Regions from separate parts of the Geodermatophilus sp. SYSU D00684 genome, predicted to be linked through region 3. Evidence: riboswitches for the same ligand, from Rfam matches in the RefSeq annotation. Region 3 holds a riboswitch; each other region holds the start of a gene.
The links. A riboswitch is a leader RNA that binds a small molecule or an ion and turns the genes downstream of it on or off. The one in region 3 is predicted to bind cyclic di-AMP.
Positions count from the first base shown of each region.

Region 1 (4,267 bases), on a different contig from region 3:
GCCACCCACGAGCTGGTGCTGCGGCTGGTCGGGCAGGGCGCCGTCGACGGGCTGCGGATCGACCACCCCGACGGCCTGGCCGACCCGAAGGGCTACCTGGACCGGCTGGCCGAGGCGTCGGGCGGCCGGTGGACGGTGGTCGAGAAGATCCTCGAGCCCGGCGAGGACCTGCCGGAGAGCTGGCGGGCGGCCGGCACCACCGGCTACGACGCGCTGGCCGAGGTCGACGACGTCCTGGTCGACCCGGCCGGCGAGGCGGCGCTGACCGCGCTGGACACCGAGCTGTCCGGCCGGGCGGTCGACTACGGGCAGCTGGTGCACGCCTGCAAGCGCGAGGTCACCGACGGCATCCTCGGCTCCGAGGTCGCCCGCCTGGTGCGGGTGATCGGCGAGCTGCCGGGCGTCGACGTCGAGACGGAGAAGGAGGCGCTGGCCGAGCTGCTGGCCTCGTTCTCCGTCTACCGCACCTACCTGCCCGACGGCCGCGAGCACCTCGACGCCGCCGTGGGCGACGTCCGCGACCGCCGCCCCGACCTGGTCGCCGCGGTGGACGCCCTGCACCCGGTGCTGGCGCAGGCCGGCACCGAGGCGGCCACCCGGTTCGAGCAGACCAGCGGCCCGGTGATGGCCAAGGGCGTCGAGGACAGCGCCTACTACCGGTGGGCGCGGTTCGCGGTGCTCAACGAGGTCGGCGGCGACCCCGCCCGCTTCGGCAGCACCCCGGAGGAGTTCCACGAGGCGCAGGCGCGGCGGCTGGAGCGCAAGCCGGAGTCGATGACGACGCTCACCACGCACGACACCAAGCGCAGCGAGGACACCCGGGCCCGCCTGGCCGTTCTCGCCGAGGTGCCGACCGAGTGGGCGGACCTGGTCCGCGGGTGGCTGTCCCGCCACCCGCTGCCCGACCGGCCGCTGGCGCACCTGGTGTGGCAGAACCTGGTCGGCGCCTGGCCGCTGTCCCGCGAGCGGGCGCACGCCTACGCCGAGAAGGCCGCCCGCGAGGCCGGGCAGTCGACCACGTGGACCGACGTCGACGAGGCGTTCGAGGCGCAGCTGCACGCGATGGTCGACGCCGCCTTCGACGACGAGGCCACGAACCGCGAGATCGAGGCGTTCGTCGCGCGGATCGCCCCGGCCGGCCGGTCCAACGGGCTGGCGCAGAAGCTGCTGCAGCTGACGATGCCCGGCGTCCCGGACGTCTACCAGGGCACCGAACTGTGGGACCACTCGCTCGTCGACCCCGACAACCGCCGCCCGGTCGACTACGACGAGCGGCGCGCGCTGCTGGCCCGGCTCGACGGCGGGGAGGTGCCCGAGGTCGACGAGACCGGCGCGGCCAAGCTGCTCGTCGTCTCGCGGGCGCTGCGGCTGCGGCGGGACGAGCCCGGGCTGTTCACCGGCTACACCCCGGTGGCCGCCACCGGGTCGGCCGCGCAGCACGTCGTCGCCTTCGACCGTGGGTCCGGGGAGCAGGGCGGCGCGGTGACCGTGGCGACCCGGCTGCCGGTCGCGCTGGCCGCCACCGGCTGGGGCGACACCGCGCTGACGCTGCCGACCGGCGCCTGGCGCGACGTGCTCACCGGCACGCGGGTCGTCTCCGACGCCGGCGGCGCGCCCGTCGGCGAGCTGCTGGCCCGGCTGCCGGTGGCCCTGCTCGTCCGGGAATGAGACGGAGGTCACGGCGGCGCCGGCCGGCGCCGCCGAGTCCTGCACCACCCCCCGGCCGCCGGGCGCGCGCCGCCGCGGGGACGCCGGGCGACACGCCGTGACGAGTGGGGCGGGTGTGCCGTCTCGTGATGCGGCCGTTACGTTTGCTCCCGCACGCGGGCCAATGACTGCCGCGTGCCGGAGCCGGTCCGCCGAACCCCGTCCGCCGGGCTCCGTTCCTCCTGCACAGCCAGGACGGGGGTGGGGGACCCACTTCGGCGCCTGCACCGCGGTCACGGGGGGACCGGACGCAGCGCCTCGGGGTGAAGCCGCGCTCTGCGCGGCCGGGGCACCGATCGCTCCGAACCCGACAGCTCACCTCGCAGGCGGCGGATCGGAGATCCCCCATGCGCACGTCCACGTCCCTGCTCCGCCGTGCCCTCGTGACGACCGGCGTGGCCGCGGCCGCGATCGGCGTCGCCGCCGGCCCGGCCTCGGCCGCCTCCCCGAACGACTGGGACGCCGTCGCCCAGTGCGAGTCCAGCGGCAACTGGAGCATCAACACCGGCAACGGCTACTACGGCGGCCTGCAGTTCAGCCAGTCCACCTGGGCGGCCTTCGGCGGCACCGAGTACGCCGCCCGCGCCGACCTGGCCACCAAGGCGCAGCAGATCGCCGTCGCCGAGCGCACGCTCGACGTCCAGGGCCCGGGTGCCTGGCCCACCTGCGGCAAGGGCCTGAACCCGGACGCCCCGGAGGCCGGCTCGCCGGCCGCCGCGCCCGCCGCCGCGCCCGCCCCGGCCGAGCCCGCCCCGGCCGCCCGCGCCGGCGAGTCCGCCGCCGGTGCCTCCGGCGGCTCGTACACCGTCCGGTCCGGCGACACGCTGGGCAAGATCGCCCGAGCCCAGGGCGTCGAGGGCGGCTGGAAGGCCCTCTGGTCGGCCAACAGCGGGACGGTCGGCGACCCGAACAAGATCTACGTCGGGCAGGAGCTGCAGCTGCCGTGACCCGTGGCGGTGGCCGGGGGACCCGCTCCCCCGGCCGCCGCTCGCGGTTGACCGCGCCCGCAGCGGGCAAGAGGGACCGGTCAGCCGCACTACCGCTGGGAGGCCCCCGCATGTCCGCACCCGTCGAGTTCGCCGTCTGGGCGCCCGTGCCCGAGCGCGTGCGCCTGCAGGTCGACGGCACGGTGCACGACATGCGCCGCGACGACGACGGCTGGTGGCGGGCCGAGGCCGAGGCCGGCCCGGAGTCCGACTACGGCTACCTGCTCGGCGACGACGACACGCCCCGCCCCGACCCGCGCTCGCGCCGCCAGCCCGACGGCGTGCACGGGCTGTCCCGCCGGTTCGACCCGTCGGCGTACGCGTGGGGCGACAGCGCCTGGACCGGGCGCCCGCTGGCCGGCGGCGTCGTCTACGAGCTGCACGTCGGCACGTTCACCCCCGAGGGCACCCTCGACTCGGCCATCGACCGGCTGGGCCACCTCGCCGACCTCGGCGTCGACTTCGTCGAGCTGCTGCCGGTCAACGGCTTCGACGGCACCCACAACTGGGGCTACGACGGCGTCCTCTGGTACACGGTGCAGGAGAGCTACGGCGGCCCTGCGGCCTACCAGCGCTTCGTCGACGCCTGCCACCAGCGCGGGATCGGCGTCATCCAGGACGTCGTCTACAACCACCTCGGCCCGTCGGGGAACTACCTGCCGCTGTTCATGCCGGTCTTCAGCGAGGGCGGCGCGAACACCTGGGGCGAGTCGGTCAACCTGTCCGGGCCGGACTCCGACGAGGTGCGCCGGTACATCCTGGACAACGCCCTGATGTGGCTGCGCGACATGCACGTCGACGGGCTGCGGCTGGACGCCGTCCACGCGCTGGTCGACGAGCGCGCCACCCACGTGCTCGAGGAGATGGCGCAGGAGGTCGACCGGCTCTCGGTCGCGGTCGGCCGGCCGCTCACGCTCATCGCCGAGAGCGACCTGAACGACCCCCGGATGGTCACCCCGCGGGTGGCCGGCGGCACCGGCATCCACGCCCAGTGGAGCGACGACTTCCACCACGCGCTGCACGCGACGCTCACCGGCGAGGGCCAGGGCTACTACGGCGACTTCGCCGAGGCCGGCCTCGCGGGGCTGGCCAAGACCCTCACCGGCGCCTTCTTCCACGACGGCACGTGGTCGAGCTTCCGCCGCCGCTCCCACGGCCGGCCGGTGGACACCGCGCGGCTGCCCGGCTGGAAGTTCCTCGGCTACCTGCAGGACCACGACCAGGTCGGCAACCGCGCCATCGGGGACCGCGTCTCGGCGACGCTGTCCCCCGGCCTGCTCGCCGTCGGCGCGACCCTGGTGCTCACCGGCCCGTTCACGCCGATGCTGTTCATGGGCGAGGAGTGGGGCGCCTCGACGCCGTGGCAGTTCTTCACCAGCCACACCGACCCGGACATCGGCCGCGCGACGGCCGAGGGCCGCAAGAACGAGTTCGCCGAGCACGGCTGGGACGCCGACGAGGTGCCCGATCCGCAGGACCCCGAGACCTTCCGCCGCTCGAAGCTGGACTGGTCCGAGCCCGGCCGGGAACCGCACGCGCGGCTGCTCGAGGTGCACCGGACGCTGCTGGCGCTG
Region 1 covers NZ_JBJGZI010000014.1:125,667-129,933, reverse strand. The annotation lists gene treY (malto-oligosyltrehalose synthase) at 1-1,668, shown strand, start outside; cyclic di-AMP (ydaO/yuaA leader) riboswitch at 1,917-2,051, shown strand; gene ACI79L_RS12415 (transglycosylase family protein) at 2,055-2,654, shown strand; gene treZ (malto-oligosyltrehalose trehalohydrolase) at 2,765-4,267, shown strand, end outside.
Region 1: another riboswitch for cyclic di-AMP. It lies ahead of ACI79L_RS12415 (transglycosylase family protein); the one in region 3 lies ahead of ACI79L_RS02415 (C40 family peptidase).

Region 2 (4,267 bases), on a different contig from region 3:
TCGGCGTACTGGCCGGAGAAGTAGACGACGACGCCCGTCGTCGCGACGTACTCGATCGTCTCGGCGAGGCCGGTGACGAAGCCGCCCCACGGGCCCATCGCCGAGCGGGCGAAGGAGTAGGCGCCGCCGGTGTGCGGCATGGCCGCCGACATCTCGCTGATGCTCGCGACCATCGTGAAGTACATGGCCGTGACGACGACGCAGGCGAGCGCGAACCCGCCCCACCCGGCGCCGTCGATGCCGAGGTTCCAGCCGGAGAAGTCACCGCTGACGACGGCGGCCACGCCGAGGCCCCACAACCCCCAGACGCCGGCCGAGCGGGTGAGCCCGCGCTTGTCGAAGTAGCCGTCGTCGGCCTGGGCGTAGGTGACGCCGGAGGCGCCTCGGGTGGGACTGGTGGCCATCGGGTCTCCTCGGACCGGTGCGCGATGGCCGGGACGCTAGGGCGGGTGCGCGTCGTCCCCGTGGCGCCCGTGTTCCGATCACGGGTCGTTCCCGACCCGGTGTCCCGGCCGCCCCGCACGGGCGGCCGGGACGGCGGTTCAGGGGCAGGACTCCTCAAGCTTCACGACGCCGAGGTCGATCGTGCCCTCGGCCTCGCCGGTGACCCGCTGGCCGGCCGGGACGTTCTGCGTGCAGACCTTCCAGTTGGCGTCGAGCACCTGGTTGCGCCCGTAGAGCAGGTCGTGGGACAGGCTGAGGAAGACGCCGTTGGTCTGGATCAGGTCCTGGGCGTCCTGCAGGTTCATCCCGACCACCGACGGCATGGCGAAGTCGACCACCGGCGCGGCCGGCGTGGTCGGGGCCGCGGTGGTGCTCGGCGCGACCGCGGGCGGCGGGGCGCTGGAGACGGGCGGGACCGCCGGCTGGGGGCTGGGGGTCGCCGTCACGGTCTCGGTGACCGTGGTGGTGCTCGCGGCAGCGGTCGCCGGCTCGTCACCGCCACCGCCGAGCGCGGCACCGATGGTCCCCACGACGAGGACCAGCGCGAGGACGGCGAACCAGGGACGCAGGTAGACCGGCGTCTCCTTCCTCTCCGGAGGCGGGGGGAGGAAGCCGGGCAGCGGGCCCTGCGGTGGCTGCCACGGCTGGCCGGGCGGTGGTTGGGTCATGTGGGACACCCCGTCGTGCTGGAGGATCCCGCGGCGGCTCTGCTGTCGCGGGAGGAACCGCGGGAGCCTCACACGGCGGTGCAGGCTCCTCGGGGACTTCCGGGACGGCGTCGTCGCGGAACGGTCACGGGACGCCCCGGTCGCCCCGCGGGCACCCCCGGACACACCGCGGCCCCCGTCCCGGGTGGGGACGGGGGCCGCGGTCGGGAGTGCGGGTCAGTGGCCGCGACCGGCCTGACCCTTGCCGCCCTTCGCGTTCTTGGCCTGGAAGTCGCGGACGAACTGCTTGATCTTGGCCTGGTTCTGCGGCTTCTGGAGTTCCTGGACGACCTTGGCGGCGACGCCCGAGGCGATCAGCTTCCTCATCATGCCCATGGGGGGCTCCCTCCTCTCGACTGCTTGTTCCGGTGCCCCGACAACGGGCGACGCAACCGTCGCGATCCCGGGCCCTTCCCCCGATCCGGTCGTGGTGGGCCGCTGACGGGCTGTGCGGGCGCACCGCCGCGTCCTTTCTCGTGCGCCCCGGCGTGTCGCCGTCGGCGAGTCGGGGCGGCGCGCCGGGAACACGGGCACCTCCGCAGGTGACGAAGGCGATTCGCATCCGCGGCCCACGTCAAGTCGGCGTGTCGCTCCCGGGCGTGGCGCGGATGCGGTCCGGTTGAGCACAGCAACACCCCTCCCTACCGTCGTCGCGGTCCGGCCGGGGCCCTTCGCCACCTCCCGTGTGACACCCCGCCGGACACGCCGAACCAGGCGGCCGGCACCCAGCCGGCACCCGGGCCGGGGACCCACCTGAGCACTGGGGTGAAGCGCGCTCCGTCGCGCCGGGCGACTCCTCCGTCCGAACCCGTCAGCTAACCCGGTAGGCGGTCGCGGAGAACAGGAGAACCGTCGTCGATGACGACTGCACGCACGTCCACCGCCCGTCGCTCGTTCCGCGGCATCGCCGTCGCGGCCATCGCCGGAGCCGGCATCGCCCTCTCACCCCTCCCGGCGTCGGCCTCCACGGGCGGCGGGGGTACCGGGACGGTCGCCGCCGCGCCGGCGCCCGCCCCCAACGGCGCGGCCCAGACCGCCGTCGACACCGCCCTCGCGCAGGTCGGTGACCGCTACGTCTACGGCGCCACCGGTCCCGACAGCTTCGACTGCTCGGGCCTGACCAGTTACGCCTACAAGGCGGCGGGGGTCTCGATCCCGCGCACCTCGAAGGCCCAGTCGACGTTCGGCACCCCGGTGGCGAAGGCCGACCTCGAGCCGGGTGACCTGGTGTTCTTCTACAGCCCCGTGTCGCACGTGGGCATGTACATCGGCAACGGCCAGATGGTCCACTCCTCGACCGCCGGCAAGCCGGTGGCCGTGGTCGACCTCGACTCGATGCCCAGCTACTCGGGCGCCCGCCGCGTCGCCTGACGCAGGGAACGGTGTCCCCGGCCGGCTCGCCCGGCCGGGGACACCGCCCGCCGGTCCTACCCTCCCCCCGGTGACCTCCGCCGTCCCCGCCTGGCCGCGGCCGGCCGGCTCCGGACCGGTGGTGGCGGTGGGCAAGCTGGTCGCCGACCAGCTGCTCCCGCTGTCCGCGCCGCTGGTGGTCGGCGGTCAGCAGCGGGTCGAGCGGACGACGACGGCCGGCGGCGCCCCCGCCAACGTCACCGTCGGCGTGGCTCGTCTCGGTGCGCCGGCGCGGCTCGCGGGCTGGGCCGGCAAGGACCCGCTCGCCGACGGGCTGCTGGCGGGTCTCGCGGCGCGCGGCGTCGAGCTGGCGGTGGTCCGCCGCGGCCGCACGCCGCTGGCGACGGTGCTCGTGCACCCCGACGGCGAGCGCACGGTGCTGACCGACCGCGGCGAGGGCGGGCTGGAGCCGGCCGACGTCCGTCCGGAGTGGTTCGCCGGCGCGGCCGTCGTCCACCTCGACGGCTACGACCTGCTGCGCTTCCCCGACGCGGTGCGGGCCGCGGCCGACACGGCGCACGACCTCGGGGTGCCGGTGAGCGCGGACGTCGCCGCGGCCGCCCGGATCTCGGCTCACGGCGAGGGCGCCTACGTCGACCTGCTCACCGGGCTGCGTCCGGACGTGCTCTGCTGCAACGCCGCCGAGGCCACGGTCCTGGGTCTGGACGGCGACCTCCCCGCCTGGGCGCCACCGCTGGTGCTGGTCCACGCCGGTGCTCGTCCGACGCGGGTCGTCACGGCGGAGGGCACAGTGGAGGTCCCGGTGGAGCCGCTGCCGGCGGGCGGACCGCGCGATACGACCGGTTGCGGGGATGCGTTCGCGGCCGGGCTGCTGACCGGCTGGCGCGCAGGTGTACCCGTGCTGGACGCCGTCTTGACCGGTCACGCGGCGGCCGCCGTGGTGGCCGGGGTCGTCGGCGGCCAGCCGCCGCTCCCTCCACCGTCGACGAGCTTTTGACCTGCGCATTCACCTGGCGTCAGGCTGTTCGTTCGGCTAGACTTCGTACATGTGTTCGAGTGAACAGGGCGGCGGTGACGTCCTCAACGACGTCGCCGCGCTGGTCGCCGAGCGCAACCGGATCGACGCCCGGCTGGCCCGCGCGGTCCGCGCCGCGGAGCTGTCCCAGGCGCCCGAGCGGGACGGGCAGAGGTCGATGACCTCCTGGCTGCGCGGGCACTGCCGGCTCTCGACGGCAGAGGCCGCGCGACTGGTGCGCAACGGCCGGGCACTGGAGCACTTGCCGGCGCTGGCCGAGGCCCACGAGGCGGGTCTGGTGTCCGCCGAGCAGGTCGCGGTGGCCGCCCGCGCCGTGACCCCCGAGCGGCTGGCCTCAGCTCTCGAGCAGGGCGTGGACCTGCCGGTGATCGACGCGGTGCTCACCGGCGTGGCGGTCGAGCGGGAGCACGCCGACCTCGTCCAGGTGGTGCAGCACTACGTCAACGACCTCGACCCCGACGGGCCGGAACCCGACCCCACCGAGGGCCGTTCACTGACATTGTCCCGGCACGCCGACGGCAGCCTGTCCCTCCGCGGGCACCTCGACGCGGTCGGCGGGGAGAAGCTGCAGACCGCACTCGAAGCCCACGTGCAGGCCGACCGGCCCGCCGGGGACGAGCGCACCCGCGCCCAGCGCCTCGGCGACGCCCTCGTCCAGGTGGCCGACAATGCGCTGGCGTCCGGGTCGCTGCCGCAGCTGCGCGGGCAC
Region 2 covers NZ_JBJGZI010000016.1:1,196-5,462, forward strand. The annotation lists gene ACI79L_RS13080 (amino acid permease) at 1-404, opposite strand, end outside; gene ACI79L_RS13085 (hypothetical protein) at 543-1,112, opposite strand; gene ACI79L_RS13090 (hypothetical protein) at 1,329-1,487, opposite strand; cyclic di-AMP (ydaO/yuaA leader) riboswitch at 1,864-1,997, shown strand; gene ACI79L_RS13095 (C40 family peptidase) at 2,010-2,522, shown strand; gene ACI79L_RS13100 (carbohydrate kinase family protein) at 2,593-3,519, shown strand; gene ACI79L_RS13105 (DUF222 domain-containing protein) at 3,569-4,267, shown strand, end outside.
Region 2: another riboswitch for cyclic di-AMP. It lies ahead of ACI79L_RS13095 (C40 family peptidase); the one in region 3 lies ahead of ACI79L_RS02415 (C40 family peptidase).

Region 3 (4,267 bases):
CGACCAGCCCGCTGGCACTGGCCAGCGCGTACTCGACGTTCGCCGCCGGCGGCACGCAGTGCGACGTCGTCCCGGTGACCGCCGTCCTCGACCGGAACGGGGAGCCGGCGGTCGGCGCCGACGGCGAGCCGCTCGCGGTCGGCGACCGGTGCACGCCCGAGGCGATCCCGCCCGGCGTGGCGAACACGATGAACCAGATGCTGCGCAAGGACGTCGAGCCGGGGAACCCGGGGCAGACCGGTGCGCGCGCCTACGTCCGCGGCCACCAGATCGCCGGCAAGACCGGCACCTCGCAGGACAACTACTCGGTGGCGTTCGTGGGCTACACGCCCGAGATCACCGCGAGCGTCATGGTCCTCAACCCCAAGCGCAACGAGGACGTCGGCGGCTTCGGCGGCGGCAAGGGCGCCACCATCTGGCGCGACGCGATGGAGCCGATCCTCACCACGCGCGGCAGCGGCGAGTTCGCGCCGGCCGACGAGACCGTGCAGAACGGCAACACCCGCCCGGTGCCCGGCTGCTCCACCGTCCGGGGCTGCGAGCGGACCCTCGCCGACGCCGGGTTCACCCCGCGGACGGTGCGCGTCGACAGCGACGAGCAGCCCGGCGCCCTCGTGGGCACCAGCCCGCCGCGCGGCGGCCGCGCCGTGCCCGGCCAGGTGGTGTCGATCCTGGTGAGCAACGGCAGCGACTACGTGGAGCCGGCGCCCGAGCCCGCGCCCCCGGCCGACCCCGCACCCCGGCCGGCGCCCGCACCCGGCTCGCCGTCCTCGCCGCCCCCGACGCCGTCGTCGCCTCCGCCCCCGCCCCCACCGTCCCCGGAGCCGCCGCCACCGGCCACGGAGCCGCCGACGGCGCCGGCGACCCCGGCGCCCGAGCCGCCGCCCGCACCGGCCACCCCGGCACCCGAGCCGCCGCCCGCGCCTGCCGCGCCCGCCCCGGAGACCCCGCCACCCGGCTCCCCCTGGCGGCCGGCCGGCTGACGCCGGCCCAGCCGCTCGTCGAGGGACTGGGTGAGCAGCCACCCGGCCAGCAGGACCAGGTGCAGCAGGAACAGCCACAGGCCGATGGCGACCACCGCGCCGACGACGACCAGGCCGCCGAAGGGCGCGCCCAGGTCCAGCGGCAGGGACAGGAACAGCACGAAGCCCTGCAGGAAGCCGGACAGGCAGGCGGCCGTGAACAGCGCGCCGCTGACCAGCGCGCCCCACCGGTGCCGGCCGCCGGCCACCACGCCGTAGCCCCACAGGATGGGCACGGTGAGCACGAACAGCACCGAGTAGTAGCCGACGGCGAACCGCCCGATCAGGGGCCCGGCGCCGTCCTCGCGGGCCAGGTCGGCCATGACCGTGGCGGCCAGCAGCAGCGGGTACAGCAGCAGGGGCGTGACGACGACGAGGGGCAGCGTGAGCAGCCGGCCCCGCCAGCCGGTGAGGTTCTCCCGCCGCCGGCTGAACCGCATCAGCGCCCGCCGCAGCCCCTCGCCGTACAGCGACAGCGGCAGCAGCGCCAGCGCGAACCCCAGCAGGTCCAGCCGGACGCCGGCGTCGACCAGCCGGTCCACCGCGCCCGGCGCGCCGAGCGACTCCGGCAGCAGCTCGGTCAGCCGCTCGCTGCGCGCGCGGACCTCCTCGGCCGAGGTGGCCAGCGCGGTCAGCCGGACGGAGACCAGCACCAGCGGCACCACCGCGATGCCGGCGTAGAAGGTGAGCCCCGCGCCGATCAGCGCGAGGTCACGGCCGTGCAGCAGACGGCGGGCGCCGGCCAGCAGCGTCCGTGTCTCGGCCCGCACCCGGGCCGCCGTCCACCTGCGTGCCGGGTTCACCCGCTCATGCCACCAGACCGGGCGGCCGGCCGGGGACCCGGCGCCGCTCAGTCGTCGGTGCTCGCGTCGTCGGTGGTCGGGGCGTCGTTGCCGGGGTTCTGGCCGGTCTCCTGGCAGCTGGCGTCGTTCTCGTTGCTGGCGTTGCCGCCGGCGGCGTCGCAGTTGGTCGGGCCGCGCGAGAAGTCGGTGTTGTCACCGCAGGCGACCAGGGAGCCGAACAGGGCGAGCGCGACGAGCGGCCGGGCGATCCGTGTCCGGGTGGCGCGCATCCGCGTGGAGGAGGACATGCAGCAATCGGTACACGCCCCCACGGGCGCGCAAACCGGCGGGGGTCGGCAACCTCCCGGAGTCGCCCGGTCACCTTGTGTGAGCGATGTAATTACACCGGGGTGATTGTCACACGCCGGTCACGGACCTTACGCTCTGTGTGTCCAACGGGGCGGTCCGTCACCAGTCCGGGTGACACCCCACGGACGCCGTCGAGCCGGTCCCCCTTCCGGAGGGACCGGGCCGGGGACCCATCGCAGTCCTGGGGTGTAGCGCGTGCCCGCACGCGCCGGGCGACTCCACGCCCGAACCCGTCAGCTAACCCGGTAGGCGGCCTGGGAGAAGGAGAGACCGCCGCGTGGCGTCCCTGCGCACGTCCGTCCCCGGCATGCCCGCGACCGGCCGCGGCCGCCGCGCCGCCCTCGCCCTCGCCGGCGCCCTCGGCATCGGCCTCGGGCTGGGTGCCGTCCCGGCGCCGGCCGGGGCGGAGGAGCCGGCCACGGCCGCCGAGGCCGCGCAGCTGGTCGCCGCCCGGGGCCACGACCTCGAGGTCGTCACCGAGCAGTTCAACGAGGCGCGCGAGGCGCTCGCCGCCCAGCAGGCCGCCGCCGACGCCGCCGCCGCGCAGCTGGCCACCGCCCAGGCCGCCGTGGACACCGCCCGTCAGCAGGTCATCGGCATCGCCCGGTCGGCCTACACCGGCGACAGCATGGGCTCCCTGCAGGCGCTCATGACCAGCGAGGACGCCGACGAGTTCGTCAACCGCGTCACGCTGCTGCAGGGCGTCGCCGGCTACCAGGGCGAGCTGCTCGGCCAGGCCGTGGCCGCCACCGACACCGCCACCGCCGCGCAGACCGCGGCCGCCGAGGCCGCCGCCGAGGCGCAGCGCCAGTACGACGCCGTCGCCGCCCAGCAGGCCGACCTCGAGGCCCAGATCGCCGCCTACCAGGCCGACTACGCCCAGCTGAGCGCGGAGGAGCGCCGCGCCGCCCTCGACGCCGCCGCCGCGGCGCACGCCTCCGAGGGCTCCCGCGCCAGCCGCGACGAGGACCGCGAGGAGCCCGCGACCCCCGCGGAGGAGCCCGCCGCGGCCGCCGCGCCGGCCAGCGGCGTCGCCGGCATCGTCGTCTCCACCGCCATGGCCCAGCGCGGCGACCCCTACGTCTGGGCGGCCGCCGGCCCGGACGCCTTCGACTGCTCCGGCCTCACCCAGTACGCGTTCAAGGCCGCGGGGATCAGCCTCCCGCACTCCAGCAGGATGCAGTCGACGATGGGCACCGCGGTCTCCCGCGCCAACCTGCAGCCCGGGGACCTGGTCTTCTTCTACAGCCCGGTGAGCCACGTCGGCATCTACATCGGCAACGGCCAGATGGTGCACGCGCCGACGTCGGGCGACGTCGTCAAGGTCGCGAGCGTCGACGCGATGGGCGGCTACGCCGGCGCCCGCCGCATCGGCTGACGCGCCCGGCCCCGTTGCAGGGGCCCGCCGCGAGCGTGCGAGCGGTGGGGGGCAACGGGGTCCTTCCTCACGTCCGGACCTGCTGCAGCAGGCCCCGGACGATGGCGGCCGTCGCGCCGGAGGGCAGCCGCACCTCCCGGCGGGTGACCACCCGCGGATCCACCTCCCGGGCCCCCGGCAGGCCGCTCACGTCGGCCACCACGTGCTCCCGGACCCGCAGCCGCCCGTCGGCCGCCGGCGGGACCGGGGAGCCCGGGCCCCGCACCACGTGCTCGTGCAGCACGCTGCCGCCGGGGGCGGAGAGCACCTCCCGGCGCAGGTGCGGCCACAGGGGCAGTGGCCAGCGCCGGACCTCGAGGTCCGGGTCGCCGAACCGGCGGTCCTCCACCTGCTCGGCCGGCCCGTGGCCCCGTCCGGAGGCTCGCGCCGAGCTTGCGAGGCGTGAGAGGGACGGGGTCCTTCCAGCAGCGGGTGCGCGCCGCGTGCGCCCCGGCTGGGCGCGGGTCGCGCCCGGCCGGGGCAGGGCCGCGGCGACCAGGTCCGGCCGCAGGTCGGCCATCCGGCGCAGCAGGACCAGGCAGAACTCCCGCCGCGCCGGACCCCGCACGGCCCGACCCTGCCACGCACGTCACACCCCGCGACCGGGACGTCGGCGTCCGCTGCCGCGTTGACCCTCCGGAACCGCCCCCGACCCGAGGACCGCGCACCGATGAACC
Region 3 covers NZ_JBJGZI010000002.1:199,273-203,539, forward strand. The annotation lists gene ACI79L_RS02400 (transglycosylase domain-containing protein) at 1-983, shown strand, start outside; partial or broken gene ACI79L_RS02405 (YhjD/YihY/BrkB family envelope integrity protein) at 1,007-1,825, opposite strand; gene ACI79L_RS02410 (hypothetical protein) at 1,873-2,112, opposite strand; cyclic di-AMP (ydaO/yuaA leader) riboswitch at 2,305-2,441, shown strand; gene ACI79L_RS02415 (C40 family peptidase) at 2,451-3,551, shown strand; gene ACI79L_RS02420 (hypothetical protein) at 3,619-4,158, opposite strand; gene ACI79L_RS02425 (DUF3817 domain-containing protein) at 4,261-4,267, shown strand, end outside.